Regions from separate parts of the Mesorhizobium sp. Cs1299R1N1 genome, predicted to be linked through region 2. Evidence: riboswitches for the same ligand, from Rfam matches in the RefSeq annotation. Region 2 holds a riboswitch; each other region holds the start of a gene.
The links. Region 2 has a riboswitch for cobalamin ahead of O7A70_RS20715 (aromatic ring-hydroxylating oxygenase subunit alpha). Riboswitches for the same ligand answer to the same signal wherever they lie in the genome.
Positions count from the first base shown of each region.

Region 1 (5,622 bases), on a different contig from region 2:
GCGCAGGTCGCGCAGTGCGGCGAGCCGCATCGACGGCGGGCGATCGGCGTCGGCCTTCCATGCAGCCGCCAGTCCGGCGAGATCGCTGTCGGTGAAGGACAAGGCCACGATATCCGCCGGCGTCTGCCGGAGATCGACAGGCTCGGCGAGATCGTCGAGCGAGGCGGAGGTCGTGGTGAGGATGTGCATCGCGGCCCGTGCCTGAAATCAGCCGGCGAGGATACGTTCGATCGCCGGACGGTTCAGCCCCTTGAGGCCGATGACTACGAGGCGCGAGCGGCGGTCGTCCCCGGCGGTCCAGGCGCGGTCGTAGTAATGATTGACGCGCGGGCCGACGGCCTGCAGCAGGAGCCGCATCGGCTTGCCACCGACCTCGACGAAGCCTTTCACCCGCAGCACGTTTTCCTGTTCGGCGGCGGCGGCGACGCGTTTTGCCAGTTCGTCCGGATTGGCGATCGAGGGGATGTCGACGATGAACGTGTCGAAGTCGTCATGTTCGTGGTCGAATGCGCCGTCATGATGGGATTTGCGATTCTCGATGTCGTCCTCGACGGCGAGACCAAGCCCGAGCAGCACCGAGGGATCGACCTTGCCGTGAGACGTCGGCACGATCTTCACGGCGCGTGCGGAGTGTTCGTTGACGATGGCGTTGGCGCGGGCCGAACCGGCGGCGTCCATCAGGTCGCTCTTCGACAGGATGATCAGATCGGCGCAGGCGATCTGGTCCTCGAACACCTCCTCGACCGGATCATCATGGTCGAGGCTTTCATCCCCGGCGCGCTGCGCCTGCAGGGCGTCCATGTCGTTGGCGACGCGACCTTCGGCAAGTGCGGGACCATCGACCACGGCGATGACGCCATCGACGGTCACCCGGCTCTTCACTGTCGGCCACTGAAAAGCCTGGACCAGCGGTTTGGGCAAAGCGAGGCCCGAGGTTTCGATCAGGATATGGTCGACCTTCGGCGTCAGCGACAGGATCTGGTCGAGCGCCGGCACGAAATCGTCGGCGACGGTGCAGCAGATGCAGCCATTGGCCAGCTCGACGATGTTTTCCTCAGGGCAGGTGTCGATGCCGCAGCCCTTGAGGATTTCGCCGTCGATGCCGATGTCACCGAACTCGTTGACAATGATCGCGATACGCTTGCCGCCGGCGTTTTCCAGGAGATGGCGGACAAGAGTCGTCTTGCCGGCGCCGAGGAAGCCGGTGACGACGGTGCAGGGAACGCGGGAAACGGATGCGGTCATATCAAGTCTTTCAGCATGTCGAGGGGAGGGATGCGGGCAACGAGGCCGCGCTTGAGGCTGTCGGGCCGGCCCCGCCAGGGAATGAGGCCGTCGCTGGAGGTGGCGAAGAGTTTCGCGCCGGTGACGAGATCGGCGCCGCTGGTCGTGGTCAGATCGCCGAAGACATAGCTCCAGCAGCCGTCACGCAGGATCGCGGCGCTCAGTCGGCGTTTGCAATTGCCGAGGCATTCGACGGTGCGGATGCGGATGGTGTCGCCCGAGGCGGCTTGGCGCGTATCTTCGGCCAAAAGTTCGCCGGCCCGGGGATGGGCGTCGGAGCCGGTCTCGTCGCGACAGGAGGCGCAGACGATGACAGTGATGCCGGCCAGGGAATCATCCTCGCCGGACGAAATGTCCGTTGTTTCAGCCGAAAAACTGCTGTCGCGATCCAAATCAGGCTCCTTGCCCGGAAAACCCGCCGGGCGATCGGATACTTGCATTCCAGACGGCAGGTCTCCTGGCTCGCGGGTCATCGCCTTGGGTAGCCGCCTTCCCGGGACAATCCCAGTGGCTTTCGGCCTTGGCTCTTCGCTCACAGTTGCGGGGACAGCCGCGGATTTGGGATTTTTCAATCCCGCACCGCATTCCCTCTTGGCTCCTCCCTTTGCCGAGAGGAGACCGTCTGGATCCGATTTAGGCTCTTGCGGGCAGCGGTGTCAACGCGAGCTTACGACACCGCGGTGTCGGACAGCGCCGGGCCCAGATCGCCGGCAGGCGTCACTTCGATGCGTTCGAGGCCAAGCCAGCCCTGCATCTGCTTCAATTCCTCGAAGAGCTGAGCGGCGGTTCCGGGCGATGCGCCGGGCTCGGCGTAAGCAGCATGGACACGCAGTACACTTGCCGGTCGGTCTGCCTTGAGGTCGACGCGCGCCACGATCCTGTCGCCGAGCAGGAAGGGCAGGACGTAATAGCCGTATTGGCGCTTGTCGGCCGGGGTGTAGATCTCGATCCGGTAGTGAAAATTGAACAGCCGCTCTGAGCGCGAGCGCTCGAAGACAACGGGGTCGAACGGCGCCAGCAGGGCGCGGGCCTCGATCTTGCGTGGCAAACGCGCGTCCCTATAGAGGTAAGCCGGCTTGTCCCAGCCCTCGACGCGGACCGGCAGCAACTCGCCGAGTTCGACCAGTTCCTCCAGCCGGCCTTTCATGTCGGCGGGGGAGAGTCGAAAATAGTCGCGCAGGTCGCCCGATGTCGCGATGCCGTGGGCGCGGGCGGAGATGCGCAGCAATTCACGATGCGCGTCTTCAGTTGCGGGCACCGGCGTATCGAGGATCGCCTGCGGCAGCACCCGCTCTGGCAGGTCGTAGAAGCGCTCGAAGCCGCGCCGGTGCGCCGTGGTGATGCGCCCGGCCCAGAACAGCCACTCGAAGGCGTGCTTGGCGTGGCTCCAGCCCCACCAGCCGCCGGAGCCTTTCTGGCCCTCCAGCGCGGAAGCGGCGACCGGGCCGCGTGCGACGACCTCGCGGTAGATCTCTTCTATGTAGGCGGCGTGCTCGCGGCCCCATTTGGCCAGCCCCAGATACATTTCATCGCCTTGCTCGGCGCGCCGCATGCGCCAGCGCATCAGCGGGTAGGTCTCGACCGGCAGGAACGAGGCCTCATGTGCCCAGTATTCGAAGACCGAGCGCTTGCGGGTCACGGCGGCGTTGTCGAGCAAAGCGAGGGGATAGGGACCAAGACGCGAATAGAGCGGCATGTAATGGGCGCGAACCACCGCACTGACGGAATCGATCTGCAGCAGGCCGGTGCGGGACAGAACGCGGGCGAAGTGGCGGCGGTCGGGCGTACCGGCGGGGCGGGGATCGAGAAACCCCTGAGCGGCGAGCGCGATACGCCGGGCGGCGGCAAGCGAGATCTTTTCCTTCATGCGGATGCGTCCCTGATGGACCTGTCTGGCGTCGTTGCGAGGCGTGATTCCAGCCCATGCTAGCAGGGTTTTGGCGGCAACCCTGTCAGGAGAGAAAAGTGGAGTAAATGGCGAAGGAAATCAAACAGGAGCGTATGGGACCAGTTTCTCCCGGATTGCCGTCCAGCTCGGTGTTTTGAACAAGGTTTGACTTGCTTCGCTGGAAGTGCTGCGCTAACCCTCGCCGCGTTGCAGCATAGGCTCCTTAAAACGGTTCAGCGGTTAAACTGTCACGCTTCCGCATTAAGGTCCGGTGCTGTAATCAACGTGGATTGGCGCCAACGGAAAGCCGCTGCATGAACGCACTCCTCAGTTCGTACCTGCCCATCGTCCTGTTTATCGGCGTGGCGCTGGTGGTCGGTCTGGCGCTGCTGGCCGCGCCCTTCCTGGTAGCCTACCGCAACCCGGATCCCGAGAAGCTGTCCGCCTATGAATGCGGATTCAACTCGTTCGACGATGCCCGCATGAAATTCGACATCCGCTTCTACCTGGTGTCGATCCTGTTCATCATCTTCGACCTGGAAGTAGCCTTCCTCTTCCCCTGGGCGGTGTCCTTCTCGAAGATTGGCATGCTCGGTTTCTGGTCAATGATGGTGTTTTTGGCAGTGCTGACCATCGGCTTTGCCTATGAATGGAAAAAAGGAGCGCTGGAATGGGATTGAACGACAGTTCAGGCACCCTCGTCGCGCCGAAGCCCAAGGGTATCATCGATCCCAACACCGGCAAGCCGGTGGGGGAGGACGATCCCTTCTTCCTCGAAATCAACAACGAGCTTGCCGACAAGGGTTTTCTGGTCACCTCGACCGAGGCGCTGATCACCTGGGCGCGCAGCGGTTCGCTGATGTTCATGACCTTCGGTCTGGCGTGCTGCGCGGTCGAGATGATCCACACCTCGATGCCGCGCTACGATTCGGAGCGCTTCGGTGTCGCGCCGCGCGCGTCTCCGCGCCAGTCAGACATCATGATCGTGGCCGGCACGTTGACCAACAAGATGGCGCCGGCGTTGCGCAAGGTCTACGACCAGATGCCGGAGCCGCGCTACGTCATCTCGATGGGCTCCTGCGCCAATGGCGGCGGCTACTACCACTATTCCTATTCGGTGGTGCGCGGCTGCGACCGGGTCGTGCCGGTCGACATCTATGTGCCCGGCTGCCCGCCGAGCGCCGAAGCCCTGCTCTACGGCATTCTTCTGCTGCAGAAGAAGATCCGCCGCACCGGCACGATCGAACGGTAAATCCATGGCCGCATCCCTTAGCGAACTGTCGACCTATCTCGGCGAGAAGCTGATCGGCCGCGTCAATGACGCGGTGCTCGCCTATGGCGAGCTCTCCATCAATGTCGAGCCGCGCGACCTGGTCGAAGTGATGACCTTCCTGCGCGACGATGCGCGCTGCCAGTTCATCTCGATCATCGATGTCTGCGGTGCCGACTATCCGTCGCGAGCCAAGCGCTTCGACGTCGTCTACCATCTGCTGTCGCCGAAACAGAATGTCCGCATCCGGGTCAAGGTGCAGGCCGACGAAGAGACGATGGTGCCGTCGATCACCGGCGTTTATCCCGGCGCCGACTGGTTCGAGCGCGAGACCTACGATCTCTATGGCGTGCTGTTTTCGGGCCACCCGGACCTGCGCCGCCTGCTGACCGATTACGGGTTCGAAGGCCATCCGCTGCGCAAGGATTTCCCGCTGACCGGTTTCGTCGAAGTGCGCTACGACGACGAAGCCAAGCGCGTCATCTACGAGCCTGTGGAATTGAAGCAGGAATTCCGCAATTTCGATTTTCTTTCCCCTTGGGAAGGCACGGATTACGTGCTGCCCGGGGATGAGAAGGCAAAGCAGTAAATGGCTGAAACCTCCGTCCGCAACTTCAATATCAATTTCGGTCCGCAGCATCCTGCCGCGCATGGCGTTTTGCGCCTCGTGTTGGAGCTTGACGGCGAAGTCGTCGATCGCGTCGATCCGCATATCGGCCTGCTGCATCGTGGTACGGAAAAGCTGATCGAGGCCAAGACCTATCTGCAGGCGGTGCCTTATCTCGACCGGCTCGACTATTGCGCCCCGATGAACCAGGAGCATGCCTTCGCGCTCGCCGCCGAGCGCCTGCTCGGCATCGAGGTGCCGAGGCGCGGCCAACTGATCCGCGTGCTCTATTGCGAAATCGGCCGCATCATGTCGCACATCCTCAATGTGACGACGCAGGCGATGGACGTCGGTGCGCTGACGCCGCCGCTGTGGGGTTTCGTCGAGCGCGAAAAGCTGATGGTGTTTTATGAGCGGGCCTCCGGCTCGCGCATGCATGCGGCCTATTTCCGTCCCGGCGGCGTCCACCAGGACCTGCCGCGCCAACTGGTCGAGGACATCGGCAAGTGGATCGACCCGTTCCTGAAATCGCTCGACGATCTCGACAAGCTGCTCACCGGCAACCGCATCTTC
Region 1 is NZ_JAPYKR010000008.1:56,524-62,145, forward strand. Features, by position in the region: gene cobN (cobaltochelatase subunit CobN) at 1-189, opposite strand, end outside; gene cobW (cobalamin biosynthesis protein CobW) at 208-1,245, opposite strand; gene O7A70_RS18530 (DUF1636 family protein) at 1,242-1,676, opposite strand; cobalamin riboswitch at 1,715-1,922, opposite strand; gene O7A70_RS18535 (winged helix-turn-helix domain-containing protein) at 1,952-3,151, opposite strand; gene O7A70_RS18540 (NADH-quinone oxidoreductase subunit A) at 3,487-3,852, shown strand; gene O7A70_RS18545 (NuoB/complex I 20 kDa subunit family protein) at 3,843-4,424, shown strand; gene O7A70_RS18550 (NADH-quinone oxidoreductase subunit C) at 4,429-5,031, shown strand; gene O7A70_RS18555 (NADH-quinone oxidoreductase subunit D) at 5,032-5,622, shown strand, end outside.
Region 1: another riboswitch for cobalamin. It lies ahead of O7A70_RS18530 (DUF1636 family protein); the one in region 2 lies ahead of O7A70_RS20715 (aromatic ring-hydroxylating oxygenase subunit alpha).

Region 2 (5,622 bases):
TTCATGCATCATTGTTGCCCCGCTCTGCATTTTCCTGCCCGCCAGCAGGACCGCTTCCACCGACAACGGCTGTAAACTTTCGGGTCTTCCTTGGCAAGGTAACCATCGCCGGCAAGGCGCGGACCATTCCCGGATCAGTCGAAGGCCGGGCAGATCAAGCCTCGATTTCCAGTGCCGACAGTGGCTTTGAACAGCAGGCCAGGATGAAGCCATCATCGATCTCGTGATCGAGGATGCCGCCATTGTGGCTCATCTCGACGCTGCCGGAGACTTTCTTCACCTTGCAGGTTCCGCACAGGCCGAATTCGCAGGCCGCCGGTATCCGCACGCCCGAAGCACGCGCCGTCTGCAGCACGGTCTGGCCGGCGACACAGCCGGCGTCGACGTCCGAAAGCGCGAAGCGGATCGGCGTTGCGGCTTCGACGGGGACAGCCACACCGTCCTGCGCCGGCGCCGCGAATGGCACCGGGATTTCCTCAACGGTCGGCGCGGCAAAGCTCTCCTGATGGTACTTTGCCATGTCGAAGCCGGCGGCTTCGAGCATGCCGCGCACGGCGCGCATGAAGGGATCGGGGCCGCAGCAGAAGATTTCGCGTTCGCGGAAATCGGGCGCCAGCAGCGGCAACCGGATAGCGTCGATGCGGCCCATATGGCCATACCAGCGCTCGCGGCTCGACCGTTCCTCGATCATGAAGCCGAGCGACAGGCCCGGCATGTGGCCGCCGAGCAGCTCCAGCTCCTTGCGGAAGATGATCTCTTCCGGGCGCCGCGCGCAGTTGACGAAGCCGACATCGGTCCATGGCGCGCAGTCGTTCAGCCAGCGCAGCATCGACATCATCGGCGTCACGCCCGAACCGGCCGAGATGAACAGATATTTCGCCGCCGGATGGCTGTGCAGTGAAAAGTCGCCGCCTGGTCCATAGGCCTTGACGTGCGAGCCGGGCGCCAGGTGATCGAACATCCAGCGTGTGCCGATGCTGCCCACCTGCGCCTTCACCGTCACCGCGATCGAGAATGGCCGCGACGGTGACGATGACAGCGTATAGGTGCGCATCAGCGGCCCGTCCGGTGTCGGCAATTCCAGCGTCACGAACTGGCCCGGCTTGTAGCGGAACCAGGTCTGGTTGTCGGAGCGGAAGGTGAATGTCTTCACGTCGGGCGCCTCGTCGGTGACGCCGGTCACTTCCAGCACCTGCAGCCTGTCGTTCCAGGGCGCCATCTGGTCGAGATGGCGATAGAGGCCGAGGTCCGTCATCGCATTCATCCTGTTGTCCCTTTTGTTCCGCGCATGCCCAAAACCGCCGTCTTTAGCGATATGCCTTAGGCAACGCTGCGCAGGGCCGGCCGGCCGCCTTCGGCAAGCCGTGGCCCGATGAAGGACGCGTACCACTCGACGAACTGGATCACGCCGCCCTCATGCAGCTCCGAATAGGGGCCTGGCTCATACGCCGGCGACAGGATGCCGAAGGCGTTTTCCTCGACGATGCGGCGATCCTGGTCGTTGGTCTCGGTCCAGACATGGGTGAGTTCTGCGAGATCGTAATCGACGCCCTCGACCGCATCCTTATGCACCAGCCATTTGGTCGTCACCGCCGTTTCCGTGGCGCTGATCGGCAGCACCCGGAAGGTGACGGCGTGGTCGCCCAGGATGTGGTTCCAGGTGGTCGGATAGTGGTAAAGCAGCAACGAACCGATGCGGTCGGTTGAAACGCTGTCGGAAAGATTCCTCTCGACCGCGCGCTTTCCCGTCATCGTGTAGCTGACGGCATCGCGCAGCAGCGGCGCGCGGGTCGCGCGATACTGGCCGGCCGGATCGATGCGGAACTTGCTCGGCAGGCCGACCGATTCGCATTTCGCCCAGTGCGCCAGCATCTCCGGATCGCTGTCGGCGCCTTGCACGCCGGTCACCGTCGGTGCTTCCGGGAAGGTCTTGCAGAGTTCGGGATGGTTGCCGGCGCAATGATAGCATTCGCGGTTGTTTTCCCAGACCAGCTTCCAGTTGCCCTTCTCGATGATGGTGCTCTCGAAGGCGACTTTTGCCTCACGCAGCCGGTGCGGCAAAAGGTAGGGCTCGATCATCGCCCGCATCGGCGCGAAATCGGCGGGCTCGCTGGCCAGACAGATGAAGATGTAGCCGCCAACGCTTTCGCAGGCGACGGGCTTCAGGCCGTACTGGCTCTTGTCGAATCCATCGGCCATCTGGCGGGCGAACAGCAGCCGGCCGTCGAGCTCGTAGGTCCATTGGTGATAGGGACAGACCAGTTTGGCGGCCGTGCCCTTGTCACTGTTGCAGACGCGGCTGCCGCGATGGCGGCAGGAATTGTGGAAGGCGTTGATCTTGCCCTGCTGATCGCGCACCAGCACGACCGGATAATCGCCGATCTGCACGGTGATGAAGCTGCCCGGCTTGGGCAATTCGCAATCATGGCCGATGAACAGCCAGTCGCGATACCAGATCAACTCCATGTCCAGCTTGAAGTAGTCCGGGTCGGTGTAAAAGGGCTGTTCCAGCGAAAAGCCTTGTCTGCGGCTGTTCAAGAGCCTCAGCATGTCGTTGCGCGCGTCCATGTCCTGTCCTCAGTTTCAAGGACTGAACTGGTGGTGATTGAGGAAGGACTGGGCGCAGATCGGCGAAAAGCCGGACAAACACCATCCGCCTCTTGACCGCCCACCGCGATCAGTCGAGTTCTAGCGATCTCGGGCTGGTTTCCGGGCTCTGGAGTTGTCCTTGCGGACCATCGCGACACCTTCCCAGGCTTTCGCCCAGTGGTCTCCCGTTGCGACTTGAACTCCACCACCGTTGCGGGGGCAGCGCCGGAATCTGACCGGCTTCCCAATTCTCCACTCCGTCGTCTCGCAGCGGCACCTGAGATGCCCGATCTAACCACGACAGGCTTTGCGACATCGGCACGAAAGCGACATCGCATCCATGCGGCGCGACACGCATGCTGGATCGTCATGACAGGCTTGTAGCCGTTGGAATCGCCTTCTGTCGCCAAGCCGCGCCGGCACCCTCTTCCACCCTTTTGCCGGCAGCAAATAGGTTAACGGTTTCAAAAAGTGACTATTAGCAGGGACTAAAATCGAACCGAACGGTTCGTTTCTGTTGACGGTGCGTGCAAGACGCTGTGAACGCCGAGCCTCCGACACAGTTGGTGATCGAGGTGCTGCTTTAAGCTAACAATTTGATATTACACGAGAAAATAAGAGATGTGGAAAGCGCTGGTACAATTTCAAGTGGTGGAGTCATGGTCCACGCTGAACAACTTCGTGATTGGAAACGGCAAGGGTGCTCTCCCACATCGGGGCTGTCCGAACGACGCGATTTAATCCCAAGACACGCCGCTAGACGGATGGAAAAATACTGGAGTACCAAAAAATGAAAAAGATCATTCTCACTGCCGCCGCCCTTCTGGCTGTTTCCGGCAGCGCCTTCGCTGGTAGCGACAATTACGGTTCGAACGGCGCCAACCAGCCTGCTGCCGCGGTGGACAGCTCGTACACCGCTTCCACCTCCACCAAGACGTCGGAGCCTGTTGCTCAGACGCCTGCTCAGGGCAGCGATCGCAACCTCTTCGGCCGCTAACGGCCTGTCCCCACGGACGGCGGGCTTGCCCGCCGATCCGGTGGAATTCAAGAAATTCAGGAGTGTCTAAAATGAACAAGATCCTTATTGCCGCCGCCGCCGTTCTGGCCATTTCCGGCAGCGCTTTTGCCAGCGACAACTATGGCTCCAACGGTGCCAACCAGCCTGCCGCCGCGGTGGACAACTCGTACACCGCGTCGGTCGACAAGTCGGCTCCTGCCAGCCAGGAGCCCGTCCAGCACGGCGCCGATCGCAACCTGTTCGGCAACAACTAACATCTCTTCAAGCAAGGACGGCGCGATCAGCCCGCCCCTTGAATTCGAAAAAATCGGAGTACCAAAATGAAAAAGATTGTTCTTACCGCCGCCGCTCTTCTGATTGCCGCTGGCAGCGCCTATGCCGGCAACGACAACGTTGGCGACACCGACATCAACAAGCTGGCGACCGTCAACGTCGACACCTCGCATACGGGCTCGACCCGCAAGAGCGAATCGCCTGTCTACAAGCTGCTCAATTCGTCGGGCGACGTACAGAAGTCCGCCCCTCAGGGCGCAGACCGCAACCTCTTCGGCAGCAACTAACCAGCCGTGGTGATATACAAAAGAGAGCGGCGGGCTTGCCCGCCGCTCTCTTTTTGCGTTGTCAAGACAGCTTGTGGTCTCAGGCGGCTTTTGCTTCCGCTTCCTGCAGGGCGAACGACCGTCCATCCGCATCGAAGATATGAAGGTCGCCGGCATTGGCGGTCAGCCGCAGCGTCGAGCCGCGCTTGACCTCGACATTGCCCGGCAACTTGGTCACCAGCGGCAGGTCGGCACGGCCGATGTCGATATAGACCAGCTGAACCTCACCGAGCTGCTCGAGATAATCGACCGTCCCCTCGAACAGATAATCGCTACCACTGGCGATCGCGAGATCTTCCGGCCGCACGCCGAAGCTGACCGCCGCTCCCTTTGCTGAAGCAGGCGTCGCTATCGGTACCGTCGCCTTGCGTCCGCCGACATGACTGACGATGGTCGGATTGCCCGTCTTGTCGACCGTCGCCGGCAGGATATTCATGGCCGGTGAGCCGATGAACTGGGCGACGAAGAGGTTGCCGGGGTTCTTGTAGAGCTCCATGGGCGTGCCGACCTGCTCGATGTGGCCATCCTTCAGCACGACGATGCGGTCGGCCAGCGTCATCGCCTCGACCTGGTCGTGCGTGACATAGATCATGGTCGTGTTGGGCATCGATTCCTTGAGCTTGGCGATCTCGATGCGCGTGGCGACGCGCAGCGCCGCGTCAAGGTTCGACAGCGGTTCGTCGAACAGGAACACTTTCGGATTGCGCACGATGGCGCGGCCGATGGCGACACGCTGACGCTGGCCGCCGGACATCGCCTTGGGCAGGCGGTCGAGATATTTGGTCAACTGCAGGATCTCGGCTGCCTGCCGTACCCGCTTGTCGATCTCGGACTTGCTTTCCTTGCCGATCTTCATCGAGAAGGCCATGTTGTCGTAGACGGTCATGTGCGGGTAGAGCGCATAGGACTGGAACACCATGGCGATGCCGCGCTTCGACGGCGGCACGTCGTTGACCACCTGGCCGTCGATCCTGAGTTCACCCGAGGTGATTTCCTCAAGCCCGGCGATCGAGCGCAGCAAGGTCGACTTGCCGCAGCCCGACGGTCCGACGAAGACGATGAATTCGCCCGATTTGATGTCGAGGTCGATGCCGTGGAGAATGTTGAGATTGCCGTAGGACTTCTTCACTTGTCTCAAATTGACATCGGCCATTGATTTCCTCCAGTGATTCCTCAGATGTTTCAGCCTATGCGTCCGAACCAGGCGTCGTAACCGCCAAGTTCGACCGAACCGGTGCTCGCCTGCCCGGAAAACCCGTGTCCCGCCAAAGGTTGCAGGGTTCGGTTGCCGAGGTCAACCTTCGCCGGCCTGGCGCCCAGATTGAAAACGCAGACGACCTCCTCATTGCCCGCCCGGCGGGTGAAGGCGACGGTGTCGCCCTCGCTTTCGACGAAGGTGATGTCGCCCTTGGCCAG
Region 2 is NZ_JAPYKR010000009.1:161,775-167,396, reverse strand. Features, by position in the region: gene O7A70_RS20725 (PqqD family protein) at 1-12, opposite strand, end outside; gene O7A70_RS20720 (hybrid-cluster NAD(P)-dependent oxidoreductase) at 155-1,255, opposite strand; gene O7A70_RS20715 (aromatic ring-hydroxylating oxygenase subunit alpha) at 1,321-2,568, opposite strand; cobalamin riboswitch at 2,684-2,885, opposite strand; gene O7A70_RS20710 (DUF680 domain-containing protein) at 3,380-3,586, shown strand; gene O7A70_RS20705 (DUF680 domain-containing protein) at 3,658-3,861, shown strand; gene O7A70_RS20700 (DUF680 domain-containing protein) at 3,928-4,167, shown strand; gene O7A70_RS20695 (ABC transporter ATP-binding protein) at 4,247-5,359, opposite strand; gene bglA (beta-galactosidase BglA) at 5,389-5,622, opposite strand, start outside.

Region 3 (5,622 bases), on a different contig from region 2:
GCGAACGCACTGATTGCGAGCAAGAATCCCAGCAGGTAGAGTGAGGATGATCCTGGTTGGAGCACCCAGATTCCCCCGATGTGCAGGACATAAGCCGTCAACGACATGGAACCGACAGTCGCGATTGGAGCGGTCAGCACGTGAAGACGCGTGTCGGAAACGGCCAGGCTGATCGCCAGAACTAGGAGGGCGACGCCGGTGTTCCCCAGGATCGAGAAGGTGGTCTCAGTGTGAGGTGAGGCCACCCACAACCAAACGGCCTCGTCCCCGAACGCCATCGCCGAGTTGAATCCGCCCACATCCGACCACCAGAGCGCGCCCACCTCCCGGCCTGCGCGGTGATCGTCTGTGCGACCCCAGGCACATAGTGCAAGGCGAGCGCGGACCCTCCATATCCAAGGACGGCGAGCGCTATTCCAGCGGTCGCCAACCACTGGCGGGTGGTCATTTTCGTCAGATTCAGACGTGCGACCGCCATGCCTGCGATCATGAATGGTATCCATGTCACGACAGGGTACGCCCCGCTAATCAACAGGGTAACAAGCGGGTGGGCCATCCCCTTGTCCATCACTCCGTTGATCAGGAATCTTAGCTGAGGAAACACAAGTGCCGTCGAAAGTGCTATGGCTGCGAGCGCGAAAGAATCGAGCCGGTAGAGTGGAAGAACCAGAAGAAAGCACAGTCCGTAACAGGAGAGGACCACACGCACCGGCGTTCCGATCTCTTGCAGCAGCATACCTAAGCTTAGCAGGATGAGCGCGCGTATCACCACTTTGATCTGAGCTTGGCGACCTGCTTGTGCTGTCTTTGGGACCCTTCCAGTGATGAGGACAAGGGAGAACCCCGCCAAGAAGGCGAAGAGCGCGGAAGAGCGACCATGAGCGAGTTCTAGAATAAAGCCGGTGACCCCCCCTTCGCGTGGAGAGGGTCCGACATGTGCGGCGTACATGCCGAACACAGCCAATCCGCGCGCCAGGTCGACGCCGACAAGTCGGTTTGCCGGCGAGTGACGACCCGAATTGGCACCTCCTGCCACACGGGCGTTAGCCTCCAAGGTCGAATTGTGTCGAAAAAAGCTCATGGCGTCCTCGAGTGCGTTGGCGACGCGTCGCCCGGGGGATAAATCCGAGCGCGCAGCAAGCTCGTGGCCGCAAGACGCACCCTAACGGGAACAGGTCACCGCAGCGTGGGGCGGTCGCGCAATCAGCCGACACGACTGCGGGTTTGGCGAGCTGGGTGGTTGATTTCTCCTGATCCGAGGCGGAGCCGGGTTGTCGCTAGGCACGCACATGCCGTGCCAAAGCTGTCGAGATGCTGATCGATAGGCCGGAATGTCGGATATGCGACGAACGACTGACATCACGAAGTGAGGCGGCACGCCTTTTTCGGCGACGGGACTGACGACGACCAATTCAAGAAGCTGGCGAGCGAACGCCGGGCACCTGTGGACTTCGCTCGACAAAGATTGGGGTACAGCACGGCGCCGTGAGCTCACGGGCTTAGAATCATGCGACGGATACTCTCTCAAAGAAGCGCCGAAAACGCCTTCAGTGGCTTTCCGTTGTGACTTACCGGCCGTCGTGTTTGCGCCAGCAGTCGAATACGGCCGAAGACAAGCGGTTATTGTTGGCTTCTGATGCCCCCGCAGCGCGGCAAATGGCAAGCTCTGTCGCCACGAACCCGGCTTGTCGCGGCGAGCGTGCAGGCAAGAGCGATTTGGCTCTGCGACGGACTGCCTGCGTGGAAAAAGGCGGTTCTTATAGGCTGCCGTGCGACTCGGTGCTTCGCAGGTTTGGAACTGGCGCGGGCCGGCCTTCGGACAGTCGTCCTTTTTGACAGCGGCATTCTCAAGCTGGCAAGACCTGGGCTGGTCGATGGCGCTGACGAGGCCGAGCTGTGGATCGCGGAATGCGGGTTCAGCCTGGAATGGGATCTCGCGTAGCAACCGCGCGCGATCTCGGTTGCCGTACGGCGGCGTTTCGGCGGGCATTCTATGCCGCGTCCGCGCCGAACAACTGGTCGTCGATTACGGGTCGATGCTCGCGCCGACCGATGTGGAGATCATAGACCCAGGCGCGAAGACTGTTCGGCGACCGCACAGCCATCGCCGGGCAGGCAAACAACAAAGCGATTGAGATCTGGCTTGTCTATGCAGTCGTGCCAGGATGACTTGATGCTGTCGCTGAGCCCGAGCATCTCGGTTGTCCTCCAGTTTCGAGGTCAACCAATGGTTCATCGCGGACCGATGCGGCATCACGCGATTGCGTGAGGCTAGCTGATCAGCCCCAGGCGGAAAGCTGTCGTGACGGCCTGCACGTTGTTTGTCACACCGAGCCTCTGGCGCATCAATCGCAGATGCGTATCTGCCGTGTTGCGGCTGACGTTCAGGCGATCAGCGACCTGCTCCACGGTGAGGCCTTCGGCAACCCAGCGCAGGACATCCTGTTGTCGAGGTGACAGACGCACTGGTTTCGAGGCCTGTTTGCCATCCGCAAGAAGGGCCGCGCATCCGAAGGCGCAAGCGGCGACAAACTGAAAGGCGAGACGGTCGTGAGGACCCGGCTCGAGCTTCTCCCCTGCAACGGAAAATCCAACCGGCTGTCCGTTCAGTGTCGCGAACGGAATCGTAAAGCCGTCACGCAGATTAAACTCTGATGCCTCCGCCATGATCTGTCGCCCGAAGGAACAAACCCGGGAAACTTGATCAATCTCGCTCCACCGGAAGGGCGTGGTCCCACGCTTCACAAGCTGAATGGTAGGGTCGCGATGGAGATAGCCTTTGGAGAAATAGCGCTCGGACCATTGCCGTGGCCAGGCGTCGAGCAGCACATGGGAAATCTGCTCGCGCCTCAGCGCACGCGGCGGTGGGATCGGTCCTGCCAGGACGTTTCTGGCGCCAAACCGCTCGGCATAGGAAATCAGGTGCTGGCAGATTTCCTGCTGGCTTGAACTCTTGCGGATCTGATTGAGAAACTCGAACGTGTCATCGAGGTGCCGACGCCAAAGCGCAGGTGCTTCCATAACGCATTGCTTCCATGATGGTGATGGTAGTGGGTGGTTTGGGGCTCTCGGGTGGGATTGCAGGCATCAAGCTGCCGCATTGCTGGCCGACCGGTGCTGGTCGACAACTCTCCTCGATTCTTTTTGCACCAGTTGAGCGAGTTGCTCGGGGTAGGTCGACCGCGGATGCCAACCGCGAAGCCGGCCGACCGATCCGTTCCCTCGCATGTATTGTATTGCCGGATGCCGGGCAATGGCGTGTGCTTGCATCTGCCTATGCTCATTTCGAGTATATCGGAAATGTTGCTTCCAGCATGGTCGGAGTCAACCCCCAACAACAGGCGGTATGGCCCTGCAACAGTTCGCCATCAGGACAGTGGGGAGGAAGCGGAAGGGCTTGCCTTCGCGCTCTTCAAGGATGGTCGCATTCAATCGGCTTCGCAGCTATCACCCGTACGAGCGACAACAAAATCGAATAACGGCATAAAGATTTGTTTATGTCCGCTTGACAGGAATCTTCCCTTCGGCCAGTGTCGGATTGTCGTGGTTCTCTGATCCGGTTAGTCGCATCAGAGCTAAGAGGGAAGCCGGTGAAGATGCCGGCGCTGCCCCCGCAACTGTAAGCGGCGAGCCAAGCCCACTCAAGTCACTGAGGCTATGCGCCTCGGGAAGACGGGCAGAGGTGTCGACCCGCGAGCCAGGAGACCTGCCTCGGCGAACAAGGTCCACAGGCGGGGTGTCTCGGTGGGCGTGGTAACCGGCTTTGTCTGCTTGCCAACGTCTGCCTTGCGTCCAGCCCCAATCATCGGGGTATGGTATGTCTCTCTCTCGGAAAGTTCCTGTTGCCACACTTGGCGTGCCGCGCATTGGGCGCCGTCGCGAGTTGAAGCGCGCGCTGGAGGCCTACTGGTCGCGAAAATCTTCTGCTGCCGACCTTCTCGAAACGGCGCGGGCGCTGCGTGTCGCGAACTGGACTGAACAATGCGACCGTGGCGTGACCATAATTCCGTCCAACGACTTCTCGCTCTACGATCATGTGCTCGACACGGCAACAATGGTCGGCGCTGTGCCGCCACGTTATGGCTGGACCGAGGGGGAAGTCTCGCTCGACACTTATTTTGCCATGGCGCGTGGCAGCCAAGGAGAGGCTGCCGGACTTGAACATGCCAATCACAGTGACGCGGTTACCGCGCTGGAAATGACCAAGTGGTTCGACACCAACTACCACTACATGGTCCCGGAGCTCGTCGACGACCAGGCCTTTGCTTTGTCGTCGGCAAAGCCGGTGGATCACTTCCTTGAGGGTAGGGCGTTCGGCGTTCACACCCGCCCGGTCATTCTTGGGCCCGTCACCTTCCTTAAGCTGGCAAAGTCGCCCATTCGAGACTTCAACCCAATTGCGCTGCTCCCGCGGCTGCTGCCGGTCTATGAGGAACTCCTGCGCCGCCTGAAAGTGGCGGGCGCCGACTGGGTGCAGATCGATGAGCCGGCGCTCGTGCTCGACCTTATTCCAAACGAGCAAGACGCGTTCAATTTTGCCTACGACCGTCTTTCCAAAGCGGCCCCGGAGCTAAAGATCATGCTCGCCACCTATTTCGGCGGATTGGACGGCAATCTCGAGACCGCTCTTTCGCTTCCTGTGGCGGGCCTGCATCTCGACCTTGCACGCGCTCCTGAACAATTGGAGGCGGTGGGCCGCCTTGCCCCAAAAGGCCTGGTGCTTTCGCTTGGCCTGATCGACGGTCGCAACATCTGGCGTGCGAATCTGCGCCCCATCCTCGACCGGATCAAGCCGGTCGTCGCGGGTTGGCCCCTGGAGCGAGTGGAGATCGCGCCTTCGTGCTCACTTCTGCATGTGCCGATCGACCTGGAACTGGAAACAGCGCTCGATAAGGACATAAAGTCGTGGCTCGCATTCGCGGCGCAGAAGATGGACGAACTGACCACGATCGCCCGGGCCTTGTCCGAAGGTCGGGAGGCGGTTTCAGCAGAGCTGGAGTCCTCCACCCAAGCAGCCGCCGCGCGTCTGACGTCCCCGAAGGTGCATGATCCGCTGGTCGAAGGACGCCTCGCCTTTATCGACGAAGACATGACGCACAGGAAAAGCGGCTTTTCTGAGCGCTCCAGGCTTCAGGACGAAACGCTCCGCCTACCGCTTTTCCCGACTACGACGATCGGCTCTTTCCCGCAAACGCCCGAGATTCGCAACGCCCGTGCCGCCCATGCAAAGGGAGAGCTGAGGTATGTCGACTATGAGGCGTTCCTGAGGAAGGAGATCGAAGCAGCCATCCGTTGGCAGGAGGAGATCGGCCTGGATGTGCTGGTGCATGGCGAGTTTGAACGCAACGACATGGTGCAATATTTCGGTGAGCAGCTCTCCGGATTCGCCTTCACGCAGCAGGCCTGGGTGCAGAGCTACGGGTCACGTTATGTGCGGCCGCCGATCATCTTTGGCGACGTGTCGCGTCCCAATCCGATGACGGTGCGCTGGTGGCGGTACGCTCAATCGCTAACAAATAAACCCGTTAAGGGCATGCTCACCGGCCCGGTGACGATTCTGAACTGGTCCTTTGTACGCGACGATCTGGCGCGCTCGGTCGTTTGCCGCCAGATCGGGCTCGC
Region 3 is NZ_JAPYKR010000002.1:705,461-711,082, forward strand. Features, by position in the region: gene O7A70_RS06770 (hypothetical protein) at 1-323, opposite strand, end outside; partial or broken gene O7A70_RS06775 (heparan-alpha-glucosaminide N-acetyltransferase domain-containing protein) at 443-1,081, opposite strand; gene O7A70_RS06780 (helix-turn-helix transcriptional regulator) at 2,272-3,021, opposite strand; cobalamin riboswitch at 3,528-3,728, shown strand; gene metE (5-methyltetrahydropteroyltriglutamate--homocysteine S-methyltransferase) at 3,818-5,622, shown strand, end outside.
Region 3: another riboswitch for cobalamin. It lies ahead of metE (5-methyltetrahydropteroyltriglutamate--homocysteine S-methyltransferase); the one in region 2 lies ahead of O7A70_RS20715 (aromatic ring-hydroxylating oxygenase subunit alpha).

Region 4 (5,622 bases), on a different contig from region 2:
CGGCGAGCCGCGCCTGTGCAACGCCCGCCTCCTTGGCAACGCGGACCAGAAGCCGCCATTGCGCCGAAGAGAGGCCGAGCCCGCTGGCGCGCGCCTCAAAGCGCTTGCGCATCAGGCGCTGCACGTCGTGGATCAAAAATCCCAATCTGTCGATGCCATCTGAAACCATGAGCGGTATATATAATAAGCGTGCTTACCATTCAAGGTGCCGGATCGCGATGAAAGTGGCAAAATGCGCATGGCAGGCCTGCAACCCGATCCTGGTTAGCGACAGGTGAACGCGTGCCCGTGCGCAACAACGCCCGGAAGGCGACAAGGCGCCGTCTTCAAAGGCGGTTTCGGACAACCATGGTGACAACGAAGAATGCGCCGAGCGAGCTGGTGATGATGCCGATCGGCAGTTCCTGCGGCGGCAGCAGGGTCCGGGCCAGAAGATCGCTTGCCAGCAGGAGCACCGCCCCGAACAGCGCGCAGCTTGCGATCAGGCGCAGATGCAGGGAACCGGCCAGCGGCCGCGACAGATGCGGGATCATCAATCCGACAAAGCCGATGACACCGGCGACCGAGACGAGGATTGCCGTCGAGAAGGCGGCCACGAGAAATGTCGTCCTGCGCATGCGGGCCACCGGCACGCCGAGGCTTTCGGCAGCGCTTTCGCCGGCCAGGAAAGCGTCCAGCTTGCGGTGGTTCCACAGCCCGTAGGCCGCGATCGTGGCAGCGCCCACCGCACCCAGCCACACATTGTCCCAGCGCGCCAGCCCAAGCCCGCCCATGGTCCAGAACAGCACCGAATGGGCCGCGCGCTGGTCGCCGGCAAAAACCAGATAATTGGTCAAGGCCGTGAACATGAAGGAGACGGCAAGGCCGGCGAGAATCAGCCGCTCCGGACCTTGCCCCCTCACCCGCGCCACCAGCAAGAGCACGATGGAAGCGGCGAGTATGCCGCCGGTGAACGCAGCCACAGGCAAGGTCCAGATGCCGAAACTGTCGCCGAGGACCGTGATGACGGAAACCGCGCCGGCAGCGGCTCCCGACGACAGGCCGAACAGGAAGGGGTCGGCAAGGTCGTTGCGGGTCACCGTCTGCAAAAGCGCGCCGACGATGCCCAGCCCGCCGCCGACACAGATCGCCAGGATCGTGCGCGGCAGCCGCAGGTCGACGACGATCCTGCCGACCGGACCCGATATCTGAGGTTCATCCAGCCCGATGGAACGGCCAAGGGCGGCGACGACATCGGCTAGAGGTATCAGCGTCGAGCCGTAGGCGATCGACAGCAGCGCCAGCGCGACGAGCGCCACCGCGCCCACCGTCATGGCCAGCGTGAAGCCCTTGTGCCCTGAAAGCGCGCCGGATTTGTGCTCCCGGGCGAGAGCCATCAGAACGCTTCCGGATGCATCGCCCTGGCGATCTTGCCGATGGCGTCGATGTTCGCCGGTCCTGGCGTCAGCTCGGCGTAACGAAGCGCCACGAAGCGCTCGTTCCTGACCGCGTCCGTCTCTTTCATCGCCGGGTGCGCCTTCAGGAAATCGAGCAGTTTCCTGTAACCGCCGCCGTCCTGATAATCGAGCAGGATGAGGAACTGCGGATTGCGCGCCGCCACCGTCTCCCAGTCCGTGTTGCCCCAGCTCGTGTCCATGTCGGCCATGATGTTGTCGCCGCCGGCTGCCGATATCATGGCGCTGGGGATGGCGAACTTTCCCGCGGTAAACGGCTTGTCCTCGCCGGAATCGTAAAGGAACACGCGTGTTCCCTTGGCGCTGCCGACCTTGGCGATGATATCGGCGAGTTGCGCCTTCCAGCCGGAGACAAGCTTCTCCGCTTCTGCTTCCTTGCCGAAGATCTTGCCCAGCTTTTCGATGTCGCCATAGAGCAGGTCCATGGAGGCGGCCGGGCGGCTCCTGTCGAGATGGACGCAGCTTTCGGTCAGCACCAGCGTCTTGATGCCGTGCGGAGCAAGCGTGTCGGGGGTCACGTCGCCGCCAGGCTTCATGCCGTAGTACCAGCCGGCGAAGAAGAAGTCGGGCTCGACGGCGAGGAGATTCTCCAGCGTCGGATATTTCGGTGCCAGTTCGGGAATGGAACCCTGCTCTGCCTTGAATTCGGGACCGACTTTATACCATCCGGTGATACCGGTCAGGCCGACAATCGACGGCTGCAGCTTCAGCGCGAAGACCATCTCGGCCATGTTGAGATCATGAATGACGGCGCGCTTTGGCGGCGCGTCGAAGGTCAGCGGCTTGCCGCAGCTGTCGACGGTCACGGGGAAGGCAAAGGTCGTCGAGGCCAGCAGCGAGAAGACGAGGGACAGGGCGAGGCGTTTCACGGACTTTGCTCCTTGGTTGAACCGTGTCGGATAAGGATGGATTTGGTCAGGACGGCGGTGCGGCGCGGTTCGGAAGCTCGAACACCGTCAGTTCGCGGTCCTCGGTGGGATGGCGCAGGCGAAACACGTCGATGCCGAAAATCTCGCGCATCAGATGTTGCGTCAGCGCCTCGTGCGGCGGCGCCAGCGCATACAGCCGGGCCTCGTTCATCACCGCCACCTTGGTGGCGAAGGGTGCCACCAGCGTCAGATCGTGCAGCACCGCGATCACGGTCATGCCGAAGCCGGCCACCAGTTCGAGCAGTTCCGCGCGGGCGCGCGGATCGAGGTGGTTGGTCGGCTCGTCGAGGAACAGGATTTTGGGCTTCTGCGCGATGGCGCGTGCTAGCTGGGCGCGTTGGCGTTCGCCACCAGACAGCGAGCCGATGGCCCGGCCGAGCAGCGGCAACAGGCCGGTCCGGTGCAGCGCATCCACGACAATGTCGCGTTCCTCGCCGCGGCGCCTCAGGCCGGCATGCGGGACGCGGCCAAGCTCGACATAATCGATCACCGCCAGCCGTGGGTCCGGCTGGTCTGTCTGGCCCACGACGGCGATATACAGGGCTCGCTCGGCGGGTGAAATCCTGTCCAGGCGTCGCCCGCCAAGCTTCACCTCTCCCGAGCTTGGCCTGAGCATGCCGGACAACATGCGCAGCAGCGTGGTCTTGCCGGCGCCGTTGGGGCCAATGATGGCGAGGCGGTCACCTGACGTCACCGACAGGCTGACCGCATGGACCAGATGCCGGCCATTCGCCGTCGCGCCCAAGTCGTGCGCATCGAGAAGCGACGCTGTCATCGATTGCCATCCGCCAGCTTGCCGGGTCCCGGGATGCGAGCCAGCGTCTTGCCGGCCAGGCGCGGCGGCCGTTGTCCGGAATTGCACCAGCCGTCGGGAAGCGAGGCGTAAAGCCTGGCAAACCGCACGAGATCGGCAGCGTCGGCCTGCGCATCGATCGACCCGAAGAGATAGGCGGCCTTGCCGGGCGCCTGGAAAGCCACCACCAGGGGACGCGCGCAACCCGCCATGCAAGCCACGCCCTCGACCGTGAAACCAAGCGCCACGTCAGGCTGGGCCGAGAGGCGAGAGCGCAACTCGGTGCGCAAACCTTCGCCCGACCTGACGCCGGTCGGCACGTCGCGGCAAAGGGTGCACACGATGATCTGGTGCATGGGCCCGGGGTGAATACGATCGATTGCGCCGTCCAACTTCCCGTCACTTTCAAAACTGGCGACGGAAGGATGTTGGTCGACCGGCCGACATGACCGATGTCCACGTTTCCTCCCGGCACACCCCGTCCGGTCAACACAGTGATGGCAGGTCTCCTGGCTCACGGGTCTGTGCGCAATCCTGCCTTCCCAGCCTTGCCGGCCAGTGGCGTTCCGGATCTTGCTCGCCGCTTACAGTTGCGGGGGCAGCCGCGGCCTCGACCCAAAATCGGATCTCACCGCGTTCCCTTTTCACCCCTCGCCTTTCGGCTCGGGGACCATCACGAGTCGCAGCCTAGGCCGCGCGCGGCGGCGAGGCAAGGCAGTCGTTTGTTTTGTTATAACAGAACCAACAAATGGTCAATCGCTGTCGCGGGCGATCAGTTCCAGCGGCCAGACCTCCCTGATGGTCTCTGGCCCGGCGGCCCCCGCAAAAGCCGGTAGCGACGCCAGCAGCATTTCGGCGAGCCTCCGTCCCATCGGCTGCAGCGCCGGGCGGAAAGCAGTCAGCGCCGGCGAGAAATAGCGGCAGAGCGGCGTATCGACGATGACGGTCACCGCCATGTCGTGACCCGGTTTGATACCCATCTCGGCCAGCGCCTTGCAGCCCCCAAGCGCCATTGCATCATTGTTGAAGATGATGGCGGTCGGCGGGTCCTTGCGGCGCATCACCTGGGGTGTCACTTCGTAGCCACCGGCCTCGTTGATGAAGCCGTCGGCAATCAGGCCGGGATCGACGGCGATGCCATGCCGGCGCAAGGCCTTGCGGTAGCCGTCGAGGAACAGATAGCCGAAATTCAGATCGAGCGATGGGCGGATGGCGGCGATCCGGCGATGGCCGCGCGCCACCAGCCGATCGACCGCGTCGGCGCCTGCTTTTTCGAAATCGAGATCGAGCGAGGGGTAGGCCTTGTCGCCGGAGCGGCTGCGGCCGAGCGTGGCGAAGGGGAAGCCGGCCTGGGTCAGATAGTCGATGCGCTCGTCCTCGCGCCGCGTCCAGGCCAGCACCACCGCGTCGGCACGGCGCGTCTCCACGACACGCCGCAGGCGCTCCTGCTGATAGTCGCCCGGCGCGCCCATCACCACGATGAGATCCAGCCCGCTCTCGGCGAGCCGGCCCTGCAATCCAGTCAGGAACGGAATGAAGAAAGGCTCGCCATATTCCTGGTCACCCGGATGCGGCTGCAGCATGAAGGCGATCGAGTGGGTAGCGCCTTGCCTGAGACTGCGACCGGACTGGTTCGGCGAATAGTTGAGAGCCCTGGCCGCCTCGAGAACGCGCTGGCGCGTGTCGGCATTGACGTCGGCGCGGCCGTTGAGGGCGCGCGACACCGTGCCGATCGAAATGTTCAGGTGACGGGCAAGGTCGTGAATGCTGGACGCCAAGTGACTGTTCTCCCCTTGCTTGGCTAGCACCGGTGACCGCCCGGGCCAAGGCGCAACGACGATTTTCATGGGCGGCCGATTGACATTCTACGCCTTCGGGTGTGTTCTCGTAAACGTTTACGGAAAAACGTTTACGGTCACGCCGTGAACGCCGGGACGATCGGCCTGGAGGGGCCGAGAGGAGGAGCGCTGGATGATCGACGCCGTTCTGGTCGGCTGCGGAGCGATGAGCAAGGCCTGGCTCGATGCCGCGCGGCAAATCGACGGGCTCGCCATTGTCGGCCTTGTCGATCTCGATGCCGACAGGGCGAAGGCCAGGGCTCGCGAGTACGACCTTGGTGGTGCCGTCACCGGCACCAGTCTCGATGCCGTGCTCGACCAGACCCGACCGCAAGCGGTCTTCGATGTGGTGGTTCCCGCCGCCCGGCGCGACGTCGCGTTTTCCGCCTTTGCCCATCATTGCCATCTGCTGACGGAAAAGCCGCTCGCCGATAGCCCGGAGAATGCCCGCGCCATCGTCCAGGCCGCCCGCCAGGCCGGGCGCATCCATGCCGTCGTCCAGAACCGCCGCTATGTCACCAATGTCAGACGCATCCGGAGATTTCTGGACTCCGGCGCCATCGGCAAGCCGACCAGCATCCACGCCGACTTTTTCGTCGCGCCACATT
Region 4 is NZ_JAPYKR010000005.1:408,213-413,834, forward strand. Features, by position in the region: gene O7A70_RS14110 (MarR family winged helix-turn-helix transcriptional regulator) at 1-169, opposite strand, end outside; gene O7A70_RS14115 (FecCD family ABC transporter permease) at 327-1,376, opposite strand; gene O7A70_RS14120 (ABC transporter substrate-binding protein) at 1,376-2,323, opposite strand; gene O7A70_RS14125 (ABC transporter ATP-binding protein) at 2,370-3,158, opposite strand; gene O7A70_RS14130 (DUF1636 family protein) at 3,155-3,532, opposite strand; cobalamin riboswitch at 3,659-3,866, opposite strand; gene O7A70_RS14135 (LacI family DNA-binding transcriptional regulator) at 3,929-4,954, opposite strand; gene O7A70_RS14140 (Gfo/Idh/MocA family protein) at 5,148-5,622, shown strand, end outside.
Region 4: another riboswitch for cobalamin. It lies ahead of O7A70_RS14130 (DUF1636 family protein); the one in region 2 lies ahead of O7A70_RS20715 (aromatic ring-hydroxylating oxygenase subunit alpha).